One region of the Streptomyces asoensis genome, then DNA from elsewhere that is predicted to be linked to it. Evidence: riboswitches for the same ligand, from Rfam matches in the RefSeq annotation. Region 1 holds a riboswitch; the other holds the start of a gene.
The links. Region 1 has a riboswitch for S-adenosylmethionine ahead of G9272_RS13305 (aminotransferase class V-fold PLP-dependent enzyme). Riboswitches for the same ligand answer to the same signal wherever they lie in the genome.
Positions count from the first base shown of each region.

Region 2: another riboswitch for S-adenosylmethionine. It lies ahead of G9272_RS46300 (putative leader peptide); the one in region 1 lies ahead of G9272_RS13305 (aminotransferase class V-fold PLP-dependent enzyme).

Region 1 is NZ_CP049838.1:2,959,334-2,966,406, forward strand. Features, by position in the region: gene G9272_RS13285 (NYN domain-containing protein) at 1-720, opposite strand, end outside; gene G9272_RS13290 (hypothetical protein) at 758-997, opposite strand; gene G9272_RS13295 (rhomboid family intramembrane serine protease) at 1,172-1,957, shown strand; gene G9272_RS13300 (Lrp/AsnC family transcriptional regulator) at 1,954-2,235, shown strand; gene G9272_RS13305 (aminotransferase class V-fold PLP-dependent enzyme) at 2,268-3,629, opposite strand; SAM riboswitch class IV at 3,810-3,926, opposite strand; gene trpD (anthranilate phosphoribosyltransferase) at 4,006-5,070, opposite strand; gene qcrB (cytochrome bc1 complex cytochrome b subunit) at 5,224-6,870, opposite strand; gene qcrA (cytochrome bc1 complex Rieske iron-sulfur subunit) at 6,867-7,073, opposite strand, start outside.
Region 2 is NZ_CP049838.1:9,399,043-9,406,115, reverse strand. Features, by position in the region: gene G9272_RS41655 (kinase) at 1-338, opposite strand, end outside; gene G9272_RS41650 (protein kinase domain-containing protein) at 414-3,326, opposite strand; gene G9272_RS41645 (SAM-dependent methyltransferase) at 3,586-4,401, shown strand; SAM riboswitch class IV at 4,565-4,674, shown strand; gene G9272_RS46300 (putative leader peptide) at 4,694-4,825, shown strand; gene G9272_RS41640 (ABC transporter substrate-binding protein) at 5,044-6,666, shown strand; gene G9272_RS41635 (ABC transporter permease) at 6,675-7,073, shown strand, end outside.

The DNA.
Region 1 (7,073 bases):
CGCCTCCACCTCGCCGAGCCGCGCCTTCAGCCGCCGGGCATCGCTCTCCGCGGCCGACACCTGGGTCTGCCCCTCGGCGCGCACGGTGTCCAGCTCGCCGCGCACCTTGCGCAGCGCGGCCTCGCCCCGCTTGACGTCGCTGAGGGCCGAACGCAGCTTGCGATGGAGCGATTCCGCTTCCTTCTTCGCGGCGTCCAGTTCGGCGCGCAGCCCCTCGGTGCCGACCCGGGACTGCTCACGGACCCGGTCGAGCTCCTCGCGCAGCCGCTCCAGTTCGGCCCGGCTCTCCTCGTCGGCCCGCTCGGCGTCCGCCCGCTGGGCCTCCTCGCCGGCCGCGGTGACCAGCTTCACCCAGCCGGTGGGCCGCAGCACATAGGCCGCGGCCGCCACTTCGTGCGGGTCCGCGGCCGGGGTCGGCGAGCCGGAGTCGAGAGCGCCGGCCAGTTCCGGCTGGGCCTCTCTGAACTTCTCGGCGATGCGCTGCCGGAAGAGCGGATCGGTTTCCAGCGCGGCCGCCATCGCGTTGCCCGCGAACTTCGCCCGCCGGTTCGGTGCGAACCGGGCGTACTGCCGCAACTGAACGGGCAGTTCGCCGACGGTCAGCCCACCGAAGCCGTCGGAGACGATCTGTACGACCCTGCGCCGCACGCCGTCCGGCAGCGGACGGTCGAGCATCTCGGCGGCGCCGTCGCCCGGCCCCCCGCCTGCGCTCTCCACCATCCGTCACACCCCAATACCTGTGCGCGGCCGCCTCCCGTCAGGAGCCGGCGCCCGGCCGATCCACGAGTTCCACCTGGTCCACGGCGTTGCACCAGCGGCACCGCACCGACTCGATGGTCTCACTGACCACCTCGCGCTCCTCGACCTTCGGCTCACCGGCGAGGTCGAGGTGTACGTACTCGACGACCTTCGACGAGCGCGTCACGTCGAACCGCGTGAGGTTGCCGCAGAGCGTGCAGCGCCACCGCGTCGCGGCGGTCGGCAGGGGAACCGTCATCGTTGGCTTTCCGCTTCCTTCTAGTGTCGTGCTTCCGGTTGCCGGGGTCGGGCCGGAGGCTCCCCCGCGCGTATGGCTCGTAACCCTACGGCCTGGCGGGTACTCGCCGCCCATCCGTCCGCGGCGGCGAGGCGGTCCGGGAGAGTGCGTCCGGTTACGCCATGCTTTGTTCCCATGATCGGCAACTGGAACGGGACGGTCGGCAGGGTGGTCCGCAACCGCCCGGCGCCGGTGACCTACGCACTGATCGCCCTGTGCTGCCTGATCTTCCTGATCGGGCCCGCCTCGGGCTTCAATCCGGGGTACGGCTCCGGCGACGAGCTGCTGGCCGCGCAGCGCGCCTACTTCCGGCGCTGGGGCGTGGTGCCCGGCGAGCTCTTCGAGGGTGCGCCACGGGCCGTCCTGACCCCGGCCACGGCCCTCTTCGTCCACGGCAGCTGGGTGCACCTGCTGGGCAACATGCTCTTCCTCTACGTCTTCGGGACGATGACCGAGGACCGGATGGGCCGCGTCGAGTTCACGCTCTTCTACCTCGGCTGCGGCTACCTGGCCCTGCTGGGCTACGCCGCCGCCAACGCCGAGTCGTCGCAGTCCCTGGTCGGCGCCTCCGGGGCGATCTCCGCGGTCCTCGGCGCGTTTCTGTACCTGTTCCCCCGGGCGCGGGTGACCAGTCTCCTGCCGTTCCTGTTCTTTCTGCCGCTGCGCTTTCCCGCCTGGGTCGTGCTGCCCTTCTGGGCGGCCCTCCAGTGGGTGGCGGCGGGGCGGGCCGCCCAGGGGCCGGGGGTGGCCTATCTGGCGCACCTGGTGGGCTTCGGCCTGGGGCTCCTCTACGCCTGGGCCCGTTTCGGAACCGAGCAAGGCCCGAAGGGCGGCCCCGGAAGGGCGGCGGTGGGAGACGGGCGGGCGGCTAGAGTGAAGGCCGCCCCAGCTCCGGCCCCCGAGGGAGAGAACCAGCCGTGATCACCGCGATCGTCCTCATCAAGACCAGCGTGGACCGGATTCCCGAGATCGCGGAGCGGATCGCCTCGCTGGACTCCGTCAGCGAGGTCTTCTCCGTCACCGGGACGTACGACCTGATCGCCATGGTGCGGGTGAAGGAGCACGAGGACCTGGCGGAGGTCATCCCGGGCAGCATCAGCAAGATCCCCGGGGTGGAGGGCACGGACACGCACGTCGCCTTCCGTACCTACTCGCAGCACGACCTGGAGGCGGCGTTCGCGATCGGGCTGGACTCCTGACCGACTGAACACCGCCTCCGGCGGCCCGTCGCTCAGACCGCGGGCACGCAGCGGCCGTCTTCCGTCCGGTACTGCCACTGCGCGCCCTCGCTCACCAGTTCGCGCACCGCGTTCACGAAGCGCTCCACGTGCTCGTCCGGGGTTCCCGCGCCGAAGCTGACCCGGATGGCGTTGAGGGACTTCTCGCCGGGAGCCGCCTCGGGGGCGCCGCACTCGCCCTGGGTCTGGGGGTCGCTGCCCAGCAGCGTGCGGACCAGGGGGTGGGCGCAGAAGAGGCCGTCGCGGACCCCGATGCCGTACTCGGCGGAGAGGGCGGCGGCGAAGTGGGAGCTGTTCCAGCCCTCGACGACGAAGGAGATCACGCCGACCCGCGGGGCGTCGTCGCCGAACAGGGACAGCACCCTCACCTGCGGGACCTCGGCCAGACCGGCCCGCACCTTCGCGATCAGGTACTCCTCCCGGGCGACCAGGCTGTCGAAGCCCGCCTCGGTGAGGGCCTTGCACGCCGAGGCGATGGAGTAGGCGCCGATCACGTTCGGGGAGCCGGCCTCGTGGCGGGCGGCGCTCTCGTGCCACTCCACGTCCACTCCCCCGTCCTCGCGCCGCGTGACCTTGCGGCTGGCGCCGCCGCCCGCGAGGTACGGGTCGGCCTCCACCAGCCAGTCGGCGCGGCCGGCCAGCACCCCGGAGCCGAAGGGCGCGTACAGCTTGTGACCGGAGAAGGCGACCCAGTCGACGTCGAGCTCCTGCACGGAGACCGGGTGGTGCGGGGCCAGCTGGGCCGCGTCCAGGACGATCCGGGCCCCGTGCGCGTGTGCGGCGGCCGCCAGCTCGCGTACCGGCCACAGCTCGCCGGTGACGTTCGAGGCACCGGTGACACAGACCAGGGCCGGGCCGTAGGGGTCACGGTCGGCGAGGGCCCGCTCCAGCGCCTCGACGGCCTGGCGCGGGGTGCGCGGGGCGTTGAGGTAGGTGACCCGGGCGTCCTGCCAGGGCAGCAGCGAGGCGTGGTGCTCGGTCTCGAAGACGAAGACCTGGCAGCCGGCGGGCAGGGCCCGCGCCAGCAGGTTGAGGGAGTCCGTCGTCGAGCGGGTGAAGACCAGCTGGTCGTCGGGGCGGCAGTCCAGGAACTCGGCCACCGTCCTGCGGGCGTTCTCGAAGAGGTCCGTGGACAGCTGCGAGAGGTAGCCGGCGCCCCGGTGGACGCTGCCGTAGTACGGGGCGTAGGCCGCCACGTCGTCCCAGACGCGCTGGAGGGCGGGGGCGCTGGCCGCGTAGTCGAGCGCCGCGTAGCTGACCTCGCCGCCCGTCACGAGCGGGACCGTGACATCCCGGCCGAGAACGGGCAGCGGTGCACAAACGGTACGGGCGGTGGCAGCGGTGGAGACAGACATGGCGAACTCCCGTGAGAGGCAAGGGGGAACCACCGTGCGAGCGGGCATGGCTCGAGCACGGGGGAAGGTGAAAGGGGTATGCGGAGGCGGGGCTCTACGCCCTATCGCATTCGCTTGCTCACGGAAGGCTCCCTCGAACGACCAGGACCCCTGGCGGTACTCACTCAGAAGAGTGCGAGGGGTCCGCGCTTGCCGTAGACCTCGCTGCCTACGGCCTGGTCTTCACCCGGGGCACCCCGCCACGGACGGAGGGTTGCCGGACAGTCGGCCGGGGCCTCATGACTGTCACTCATGACCTGACACAGGAACGTACGTGAAGTGATCGCCGTCCCGCAACCCGTGTCCGGATCGCGGGACGGCCATCAGCGGTGAGGCGTCACGCGTTGGTGGCGGCGACCCAGCGGTCCAGCGCCCGCTTGGCCGCACCCGAGTCGATCGACTCGGCCGCCTTGTCCATGCCGACGCGCAGTTGCTCGGCAAGGGTGCCGGAGCCCGGCTCCAGGGCCACCAGGGCTGCCGCCGAGTTCAGCAGCACGGCGTCCCGCACCGGGCCGGACTCGCCCTCCAGGAGACGGCGGGCGACCTCCGCGTTGTACGACGGGTCGCCGCCCCGCAGGGCCTCGACCGGGACCAGCTCGAGCCCGACGTCACGCGGGTCGAAGGTCTCCTCGGTGACCTTGCCGTCACGGACGACCCACACATGGGACGTGGCCGTCGTGGTCAGCTCGTCGAGACCGTCGTCGCCCCGGAAGACCAGGGACGAGTTGCCGCGCTCGGCGAAGACGCCGGCGACGACCGGCGCCATCCGCGGGTCCGCGACCCCGACCGCCTGGGCCCGTACCTTGGCGGGGTTGGTCAGCGGGCCGAGCACGTTGAACACCGTGCGGATGCCCAACTGGCCGCGCGCGGCGCCCACATGACGCAGCGCCGGGTGGAACTTGATCGCGAAGCAGAAGGTGATCCCGGCCTCCTGGGCCACCTCGGCAACGCGCCGCGGGGTCAGCTCCAGATTGACGCCGAGCTTCTCCAGGACGTCCGAGGCGCCGGACGCGGAGGACGCGGCCCGGTTGCCGTGCTTGACGACCGTGGCACCCGTGCCGGCCACGACGATCGCGGACATCGTGGAGATGTTGACCGTCTTCGCGCCGTCGCCGCCCGTGCCGACGATGTCGACGGTCGGGCCGGGCACCTCGATCAGGTTGGCGTGCTCGTACATCGCCCGGACGAGCCCGTTGATCTCCGCGACGGTCTCGCCCTTGGCCCGCAGCGCCACCACGAACCCGGCGATCTGCGCGTCGGTGGCCTCGCCGCGCATGATCCGGTCCAGCGCCCAGAACGTGGCGTCGGCGTCCTGGTCGCGACCGTACAGCAGGCCGTTCAGCACCTCGGGCCAGGAACGGCCCGCCGCGGTGTCGCCTCCAGCGGGGGTCACAGCGCTCATAGCCGCTCCTGCGTGTGTCGTCGTGTGCGTCGTGTGTCGTCGTGCGCCTCATGACAAGGTGCACCCCACCCTATCCAGCCCGTGGGCACGGCAAAGGGCCCCGTCCGAAGACCGGACGAGGCCCTTTCCCGTGGCGTGGCGACGCCTCAGCGATCAGTGGTGGCCGTGGCCGCTCGTGATCTCCTTGTACTCCTCCGCGGTGGGCTTCGGAATCTGCTGGTCCTCACCGAAGTACGCCCCGCTGATCTTGGCGCGGAGCTTCTCCTTGCCCTTCACCTTGCGCTCGACGCCGTTCTCGTCGACGGCGGCGCCGATCGCGGCCGGCTCGTACTGCTCGTGCGCCGTGAGGGTGTGCAGCTGCTCCTGGCTGAGCGGCTCGTGGATCTCGATGAACTCACCGTGCGGCAGGCGCTTGATGGTGCCGGTCTCGCGACCGTGCAGCACCTTGTCCCGGTCCCGGCGCTGGAGGCCGAGGCAGATCCGCTTGGTGACGATGTACGCGATGACCGGTCCGGCGATGAAGAAGATCCGGACGAACCAGGTGATCGAGTTGATCGACAGGTGGAGGTGGGTGGCCCACAGGTCGTTGCCACCGCCGACCAGCATGATCATGTACATCGTGACCCAGGCGACGCCCAGCGCGGTGCGCGTCGGGGCGTTGCGCGGCCGGTCCAGGATGTGGTGCTCGCGCTTGTCGCCCGTGACCCACGACTCGATGAAGGGGTAGAGCGCGAGGATCGCGAGCAGAACACCGAACAGGACCAGCGGGATGAACACACCCAGGACCAGGGTGTGGCCCCAGATGTTGACCTCCCAGCCCGGCATGAAGCGGATCAGGCCCTCGGCGAAGCCCATGTACCAGTCGGGCTGGGCACCGGTGGACACCTGGTCCGGACGGTAGGGGCCCATGGCCCAGATCGGGTTGATCTGGGCGATGCCCGCGATGACCGCGATCACACCGAAGACCAGGAAGAAGAAGCCTCCGGCCTTGGCCATGTACACCGGCAGCAGCGGCATGCCGACGACGTTCTTGTTGCTCTTTCCGGGGCCCGCGAACTGCGTGTGCTTGTGGTAGAAGACCAGGATCAGGTGGCCGACCACCAGGCCGAGCATGATGCCCGGCAGCAGCAGGATGTGGATCGAGTAGAACCGCGCCACGAAGTCGTGGCCCGGGAACTCCCCGCCGAACAGGAACATCGAGATGTACGTGCCGACGATCGGCATCGACAGGATCGCGCCCTGGGTGAAGCGGACACCGGTGCCGGAGAGCAGGTCGTCCGGGAGCGAGTAACCGGTGAAACCGGTGAACATGCCCAGGACGAACAACAGGAAGCCGAACAGCCAGTTGACCTCACGGGGCTTGCGGAACGCGCCCGTGAAGAACACCCGCATCATGTGCACGAACATGCCGGCGAGGAAGATCAGCGCCGCCCAGTGGTGGATCTGCCGGATGAGCAGACCGCCGCGCACGTCGAAGGAGATGTGCAGGGTCGAGCTGAACGCCTCGGACATCAGCTGTCCCTGGAGCGGGACGTAGCTGCCGTGGTACTCCACCTCGTTCATCGACGGGTGGAAGAACAGCGTCAGGTACACACCCGTGAGGATGATGATGATGAAGCTGTAGAGGCAGATCTCACCCAGCATGAACGACCAGTGGTCGGGGAAGATCTTGCGCATGTTGGCCTTGGCCAGGGAGTAGATCCCCAGCCGGCCGTCGGCCCAGTCGGCGATCCGCTCGCCGGCCGGCGCCTTCCCGCGTTCACGGGACTCGTTGCTCTCGGTGTTTACGTTCGTGCTCATCCGCGCTCCCAGAAAGCAGGACCGACGGGCTCTTCGAAGTCGCCGAGCGCCTCGAGATAGCCCTCGTCGTTCACACCGATGCGCAGCTGCGGCAGGGCGTGGCCGGCGGGGCCGAAGATCACTCGGGCACCGTCGGAGAGGTCGAAGGTGGACTGGTGGCAGGGGCACAGCACGTGGTGCGTCTGCTGCTCGTACAGCGAGAT
Region 2 (7,073 bases), 6.4 Mb from region 1:
TCGGCGAACGGCACATGAAGGTAGTAGCCGTGGGTCGGGCCGCGGTGGTCCGTGCGCAGCCGTTCGAGCATGGGGCCGTACCGGTCGGCGTAGAGGATTCCTTCGAGGACGACGTGGTAGCCGGCGTCCAGCGCATAGCGGGTGACGGCCTCGATCAGCCCGATGTTCGCCGCGCCGGGCCGGTCGTGCTCGCGCAGCACGACCCGGCGGAGGTTGTCCTGCCCGACCAGGGCCAGGCCCCGGCCGAACCTCTCGCGGAGACCGGCCGCCACCGCCGACTTGCCCGAGGCGCTGTTGCCGCGCAGCACGACCAACCGGGTCTCCGGAGTGCCCACCATCACGGTGGTCACGCTACCGGCACGGCTGACATCGACGCACGCGGCGTCGCTGCCGGTTCCACGCGGTGGCAGGGGTCAGTCGGAGACATACGCGTTGAGCGGCGACAGCCCGTCCAGGTCCGCCTGGAGGCCCTTCAGGCCGGAGCTGTGGAGGAACGTGCGTACCGGCACGTACACCGGAATCGCCGCTGCCTGCTCCATCACCCGGCGATCGACCGTGGACCACTTCTCGCCGGCCGCCGCCAGGTCCGTCGTCGCGTTGGCCTCGTCGATCGCGGTGTTGACGGCCTCGCTGTCGAGCCGGGAGAAGTTGGAGGTGGTCGGGTAGGTGTAGCGGCCGTCGAAGGAGTCCGGAAGATAGGCCGACGCCAGTGGGAGGCCACTGGCGTTCATCGGCAGGCGGACCAGGTCGTACTCGCCCTTCCCCGCGTTCTCGTAGATGTCGGAGATGTCGACGTTCTTCAGCGTCACCCGGAAACCGGCCTTGTCCAGGGCCTTCTTCACCGCCTTCGCCCGTGCTTCGTCGGCTGTCGTCGCATAGGCGACGGTGAGCGGGTAGGCCGTCTCGCCGGCCTCGGTGAGCAGCGCTCGGGCGGCGCCGGGGTCACCGTGCGCGCCGGCGCCGTACAGGTCGAAGTCGCGGGAACCGCGGATGCCCGGCGGCATCAGGTGGTGCGTGGCGACGCCGTCCTCGCCGCTCGCGGCCAGGACGTCCGCCGCCGGATACGCGGTGGCGATGGCCTGACGGACCTTCAGCTTCGGTACCCGCTCGGTGTCGACGGAGTACGCGTGGACGTAGGGGGCGGGTGACGTCACCCTGACCGTTCCGCTGCCGGTGGCGCCGTCCGTCGTGCCGAGCCCGTCCTTGTCCAGCGAGCCGGAGAACGTCATCACGGCGGAGTCCGGACCGGCCGCGCGGATCCGGGACTTGATCTCGTCGAGGGTGAGCGCGCCGGTGATCTCGTACCGGTCGGGGTACGCGGTGCGCACCGGGTCCGTGTCCGCGCGCCACTTCGGGTTGCGGGTGAGCGTGAGGTTCCTGGCGCCGGTGAAGGAGCCGATCTGGTACGGGCCCGTCGACGGCAGGAGGGCGGACGTACCGGAGATGTCGGAGACCCGCTCCGGCACCGGTGCGCCGTTGGGGCCGGCCAGGACCACGTTGAAGTCGGGGTGGGCGCCGTCGAGGTGGAAGACGATCGTGCTGTCGTCCGGGGTCTCGATGACACCCGGCGGCATTTCGTGCTCGCCGCCGATGCCGTCCGCGTCCTCGGGACCGAGCAGGAAGCTGCGCAGGGTGCGGTCGCCCATCGGGAACTCGTCGGGGTCGAGGGCGCGCTCGACCGCGTACGCGAAGTCCTGGGCGCGTACGGGCGATCCGTCGTTGTAGGTGAGGCCCGCCTTGAGGGTGAACGTCCATTCGCGGCCGTCCAGCGACGACCGACCGGTGTCCTGGGCGAGGTCCCCGACGAGTCGGACAGAGCCGTCGGGCAGGGTTCTGAGGGCGGTCAGGCTCCGGTAGACGAGGCGGGAGATCAACCGGTCGGCGCCGGACCACATGTTGCCCGGGTCGACGGTGGTGATCTCGCCGGGTTCGAGGACCGTGACCGTGCCGCCCTTGCGGGCGTTCCGCACCGCCGGGGCGGGGCCCTTGGAGTCGGCGGCGGAGCCGAGCGTGAGCGTCTGGGTCTTCGCCACCGGGGCCACGAGGCCGGCCTTCGACCCGCCCGAGCCGTTCTTCCCACTCCCCTCGTCGTCGCTGTCGCCGCCGCCGAAGGGCTGGAGGACGGCGACTGCGGCCACGAGCGCGACGGCGACCACGGAGGCCCCGATCCACGCGACGCGCCCGCGCCGACGGGCGGCCGCGGGAACGGTCGGCGGCTGCCTCGGGCGGGGCGGCGCGAGCAGGTACGAGGTGACGTCGACTCCGAGGGGCGTGGCCTCCGCCGCGAACGGCCCCGGGGTCGGCGCCGGGGCGAGGGCAGGAGCCGGAGCCGGGGCAGGGGCAGGGGCAGGGGCAGGGGCAGGATCCTGCTCACTCCGATGCGCGGACACCCGGTCCGAGCTCCCCGGTTCGATGGAAGCGGAGTGCTGCCCCGGCAGGGCGGTGTGATCCGGGAGTGGGGGCGCGGACTCGGAGAGCGGCGGCGCGGCCTCGGCCACGGCCAGCGTCTCGAACAGCGCCCGTGCCTCCTCCGCCGTCGGTCGCTCATCGACCGGCTTCGCCAGCATCCGCCCCACCAGTTCGTCCCAGGCGGGGGCCAGCCCCGGACGCCGTACCGACGGCTTCTGCGGTGTCTCGTACACATGGCAGTGCATCAGCGCGGGCGCCGACGCCGAGTCGAAGGGCGGTGCGCCGGTGAGCATCTCGTACACCGTGCAGCCCAGCGCGTACACATCCGTGCGCCCGTCGTCCGCGCCGCGGGTGAAGCGCTCCGGCGCCATGTAGGAGAGGGTGCCGACGGGCGAGTCGGTGGTCACGGTGAGCCGGCCGCCGGTCGTCGCGTCGAGGAACTTGGCGATGCCGAAGTCGAGCACCTTCACCATGCCCTCGTCCGTGAGCATCACGTTCGCCGGTTTGATGTCGCGGTGCACGATGCCGGCCCGGTGCGCGGTCGCCAGGGCCCGGCAGACCTGTGCCGCGAGCACCGCGACCCGCTCCGGCGCCGGCGGCCCCTCGGCCAGCAGCTCGCGCAGGGTCCGCCCCGAGAGCAACGGCATGACCAGGTAGGGGACTTCACCTTCCGCGCCGTGGTCGAAGACCGGCACGATGTACGAGCTGTCGAGGGCGGCGGCGGCCCGCGCCTCCCGCCCGAACATGGCGAGCAGCCGTTCCCGCTCGGCACCGACCGTGCCCGGTGGCAGGCTCAGCAGCTTGACGGCCACCGTGCGTTCGAGCCGCGCGTCCCTGGCCCGCCACACCACACCCATACCGCCCGCACCGATCCGCTCGGTGAGCGTGTACCGGCCGTCCAGGACCGTGTCGCGCATCCTCGCCCCCACTCGCTCAAGGATTGGGCGGTCTCAATGTACCTATGCACAAGGCGAGTTGAGGGGTTCCGGGACGAGGTGCGAGCGAGGTGTGAGCGGTGCGTCCGGACCGGCCGACACGGAGACGTGAACCCGGATGTCTCCGTGAGGGCACTGTTCGAACCCACCGAAAATGTGAACGGGTGTACGTACCAGGGTCGTTGGGACGTAAGTTGTGGCTCGAACTGCCCACGCCTCGGCCGAAAGACGGACGCCCCTCATGACCGACCATGTGACCACGCCCGGATCAGCGGCACATCAGAAGATCGACACCTCGGTGCCGCACTCGGCCCGCATCTGGAACTACTGGCTCGGCGGGAAGGACAACTACCCCGTGGACGAGCAGGCCGGTGACGCCTACACCGCCGTGTTCCCCGGCATCGTCACCATCGCCCGCAGCAGCCGCGCGTTCCTGCGCCGCAACATCACGTACCTGGTCTCCGAGGCGGGCATACGACAGTTCCTGGACGTCGGAACGGGCCTGCCGACCGCCGACAACACCCACGAGGTCGCCCAGCGTCTCGCCCCCGAGACCCGGATCGTCTACGTCGACAACGATCCCCTGGTCCTCGCCCACGCCCGCGCCCTGCTCTACTCCACCGCGGAGGGCGCGACCTCCTATGTCGACGCCAATGTGCTGGACCCGGAGCGCATCCTGGCGCGCGCCGCCGAGACGCTGGACTTCAGCCGTCCCACCGCGCTCATCCTCAGCAACATCCTGGGCCACGTCGCCGACCACGACCAGGCCCGCTCCATCGTCACCAACCTGATGGCGGCACTGCCGTCCGGCAGCTACCTCTCCATCAACGACGGTTCGCGGGGCATCGACCCGGTCTTCGAAGAGGCCCAGGACGCCTACAACGAAAGCGGCGCCGTCCCGTACAACCTGCGATCCGTCGACGAGATCACGGCGTACTTCGACGGCCTGGAGCTCCTGGAGCCCGGAGTCGTCTCGGTCCCCCTCTGGCGCCCGGAGGCCACCTCCCCCGCGCCGGACGTCATCGGCGAACACGGCGGCCTCGCCCGCAAGCTGTAGCCGCCCACGCCACCACCCACGCCGCCACCCTCCTCACCGGACGGGCGGCCGGCCGGCGCTGATACCGCTCCGCCGCACCCGCCGTCACGGCCGGTGCGGCGGAGCTGTTCAACTCTCCTACCGATATTGACGGATAATGTCAGTACTCCGTAAGATCGACCCCGGCATTGAGTGTCAGCATCAAGCCCTGGCTAGCTGACCGGCAACCCTCCTCCGCGGTGGGGTGCTCCAGGTGAAAGCCCGGCAGGGTCACCGACTCTGCAAGCGCGTGGCCCCGGTTCGGGGGCCTGAGATGTGGAGGACCAGCGTGCGGCTCAGCGGCAACCTGAGTGCCTCGATCGCGACCGCGGCGCTGTTCTCCGGATTCTCGCGCCGACGCCACATCGACCTGCGGCGTTCCGCCAGCTGTCTGTGTCAGGGCTGATCACGCCCCACCTCGCAGGCTGACCCTCGCCCACAGCACGGTCATGCCGTCAGCGACTTCGCCATCGACACAGTCGTCGACATCCCCTCCCCCTGAACAGTCCCCCGCACAGTTCTGAGCAGTGTCGGCCCGTGCGAGGCCGGCACCCTCCGCGCACAGCCATGGCCGCGTTCCGCTCCGGCATGTGCGCGGTGACCTTGGAGTAGGAGAACCATCCCGTGACAGCGCATCCGGATTCCCGTACCCCCCGGTGGGCGGCGCTCGCCGCCCTCGTGACCGGCAGCCTTCTGCTCAGCGCCTGCTCGTCGAGCGACACCGGCACCTCGAGCGGCGAGGGCGGCAGCCCGAAGTCGGGTGGCACCCTGACCTTCGCGGTGGGTTCCGACGCCGGCTGCGTGGATCCGCAGCAGGTGGGCAGCAACGACACCATCTACTCACTGCGTCAGGTCGTGGACTCCCTGACCGACCAGGACCCCAAGACCGGCAAGATCGTGCCATGGCTCGCGAAGAGCTGGGACATCAGCCCGGACACCACGACGTTCACGTTCCACCTGAGATCAGGTGTGACCTTCAGCGACGGGACACCGCTGACCGCGCAGGTGGTCAAGGACAACTTCGACGCGGTGCCGAAGCTCGGCGCCCTCGGCACACTCGCCCAGGGGTACCTGAGCGGCGTGGAGAGCACCACCGCCGTGGACCCGCTCACGGTGCGGGTGAAGTTCAAGCAGCCCAACGCGCAGTTCCTCCAGGCCACGGCCACGCACTCGCTGGGGATCGAGTCGTCGGCGAGCGCGCGCAGGAGCCCGCAGGAGAAGTGCAGCAAGGGAGTGGTCGGATCCGGGCCGTTCGTGCTGAACGGCTATGTGCAGAACCAGTCGATCACCCTGGCCAAGCGCGCCAAGTACGCCTGGGGTTCCTCGCTGTGGACCAAGCAGGGCGAGGCGTACCTGGACAAGCTGGTGTTCAAGGTGGTGCCCGAGGCCGGCGTGCGCACCGGCAGCCTCCAGTCCGGCCAGGTGGACGCGATCGGCAGCGTCGGCCGGGCCAACGAGGCGGCGCTCAAGGGCGGCGCGGTGAACCTCCGGCAACGGGCCAACCCGGGCGTGGTGTTCAACCTGGGGCTCAACAACTCCCGGCCGCTCTTCAAGGACGCGAAGATACGCCAGGCGATCCTGTTCGCCATCGACCGGCAGCAGATCGTCGACGCCGTGTTCCCGACCGGCACCGAGCCGGCGACCAGCATCCTGGCGCACACCACACCGGACTACGCCGATCTCGGTTCGGACCTGGCCTTCGACGCCGCCAAGGCGAAGTCCCTGCTGGACTCGGCCGGTTGGAAGGCGGGCAGCGACGGCGTCCGGGTCAAGGACGGCAAGAAGCTGAGCCTGACCGTCAAGTGGTTCGCCAACGCGGCCACCAACCAGCCCGCGCTGGAACTGATCCAGCAGCAGCTCAAGGCCGTCGGTGTCGAGGTGGTGCTCAAGCAGCTCCAGATCGCCCAGTTCTCCCCGACCCTTCAGTCCGGTGACTTCGACGCGGTGTGGGGCAACGTGACCCGCGCCGACCCGGACATCCTGCGCAGCTCGTACTCCACCCGGCTGGCCAACTTCTACCACCTGCCGGCCACCGCGCTGGACACCGCGCTGACCCAGCAGGCCGCGACGACCGACACGGCCAAGCGCAAGCAACTCGTCACCCAGGCACAGCAGTTGATCGTTCAGAACGCCTATGTCGTACCCGTGGTGGAGCTTCAGACCCAGCTGGGGGTGGCCAAGAAGGTGCACAACCTCGACTTCGAGGCCTCCAGCCGGATCCAGCTGCACGACACCTGGATCGGGTAGCGGCCGGCATGCGTCTCTATGTGGTCAAGCGACTCGCGCAGGCCCTCGGGGTGCTGTGGGCGGCCTACACGGTGTCCTTCCTCGTGCTGGACTACCTGCCCGGTGATCCCGTCTCGGCGATGGCCGGCGCGGGAGCGGACACGGGCCAGGTCGATCCGGCCCAACTCGCCGCGCTGCGGCACGAGTACGGCTTCGACAAGCCGGTTCTCGCGCAGTACGCCGACTGTCTCGGCAGGGCGGTGCGCGGCGACTTCGGCGACTCGGTGTCCACCGGCCGGCCGGTGACCTCGACGCTGGCCGACGCGCTGCCGCAGACCCTCCAGCTGACCGGGGCGGCATTGCTGCTCGCGGTGGCCCTCGGCGGCGGCCTGGCGGTACTGGCGACCTACACCACCCTGCGGTGGTTG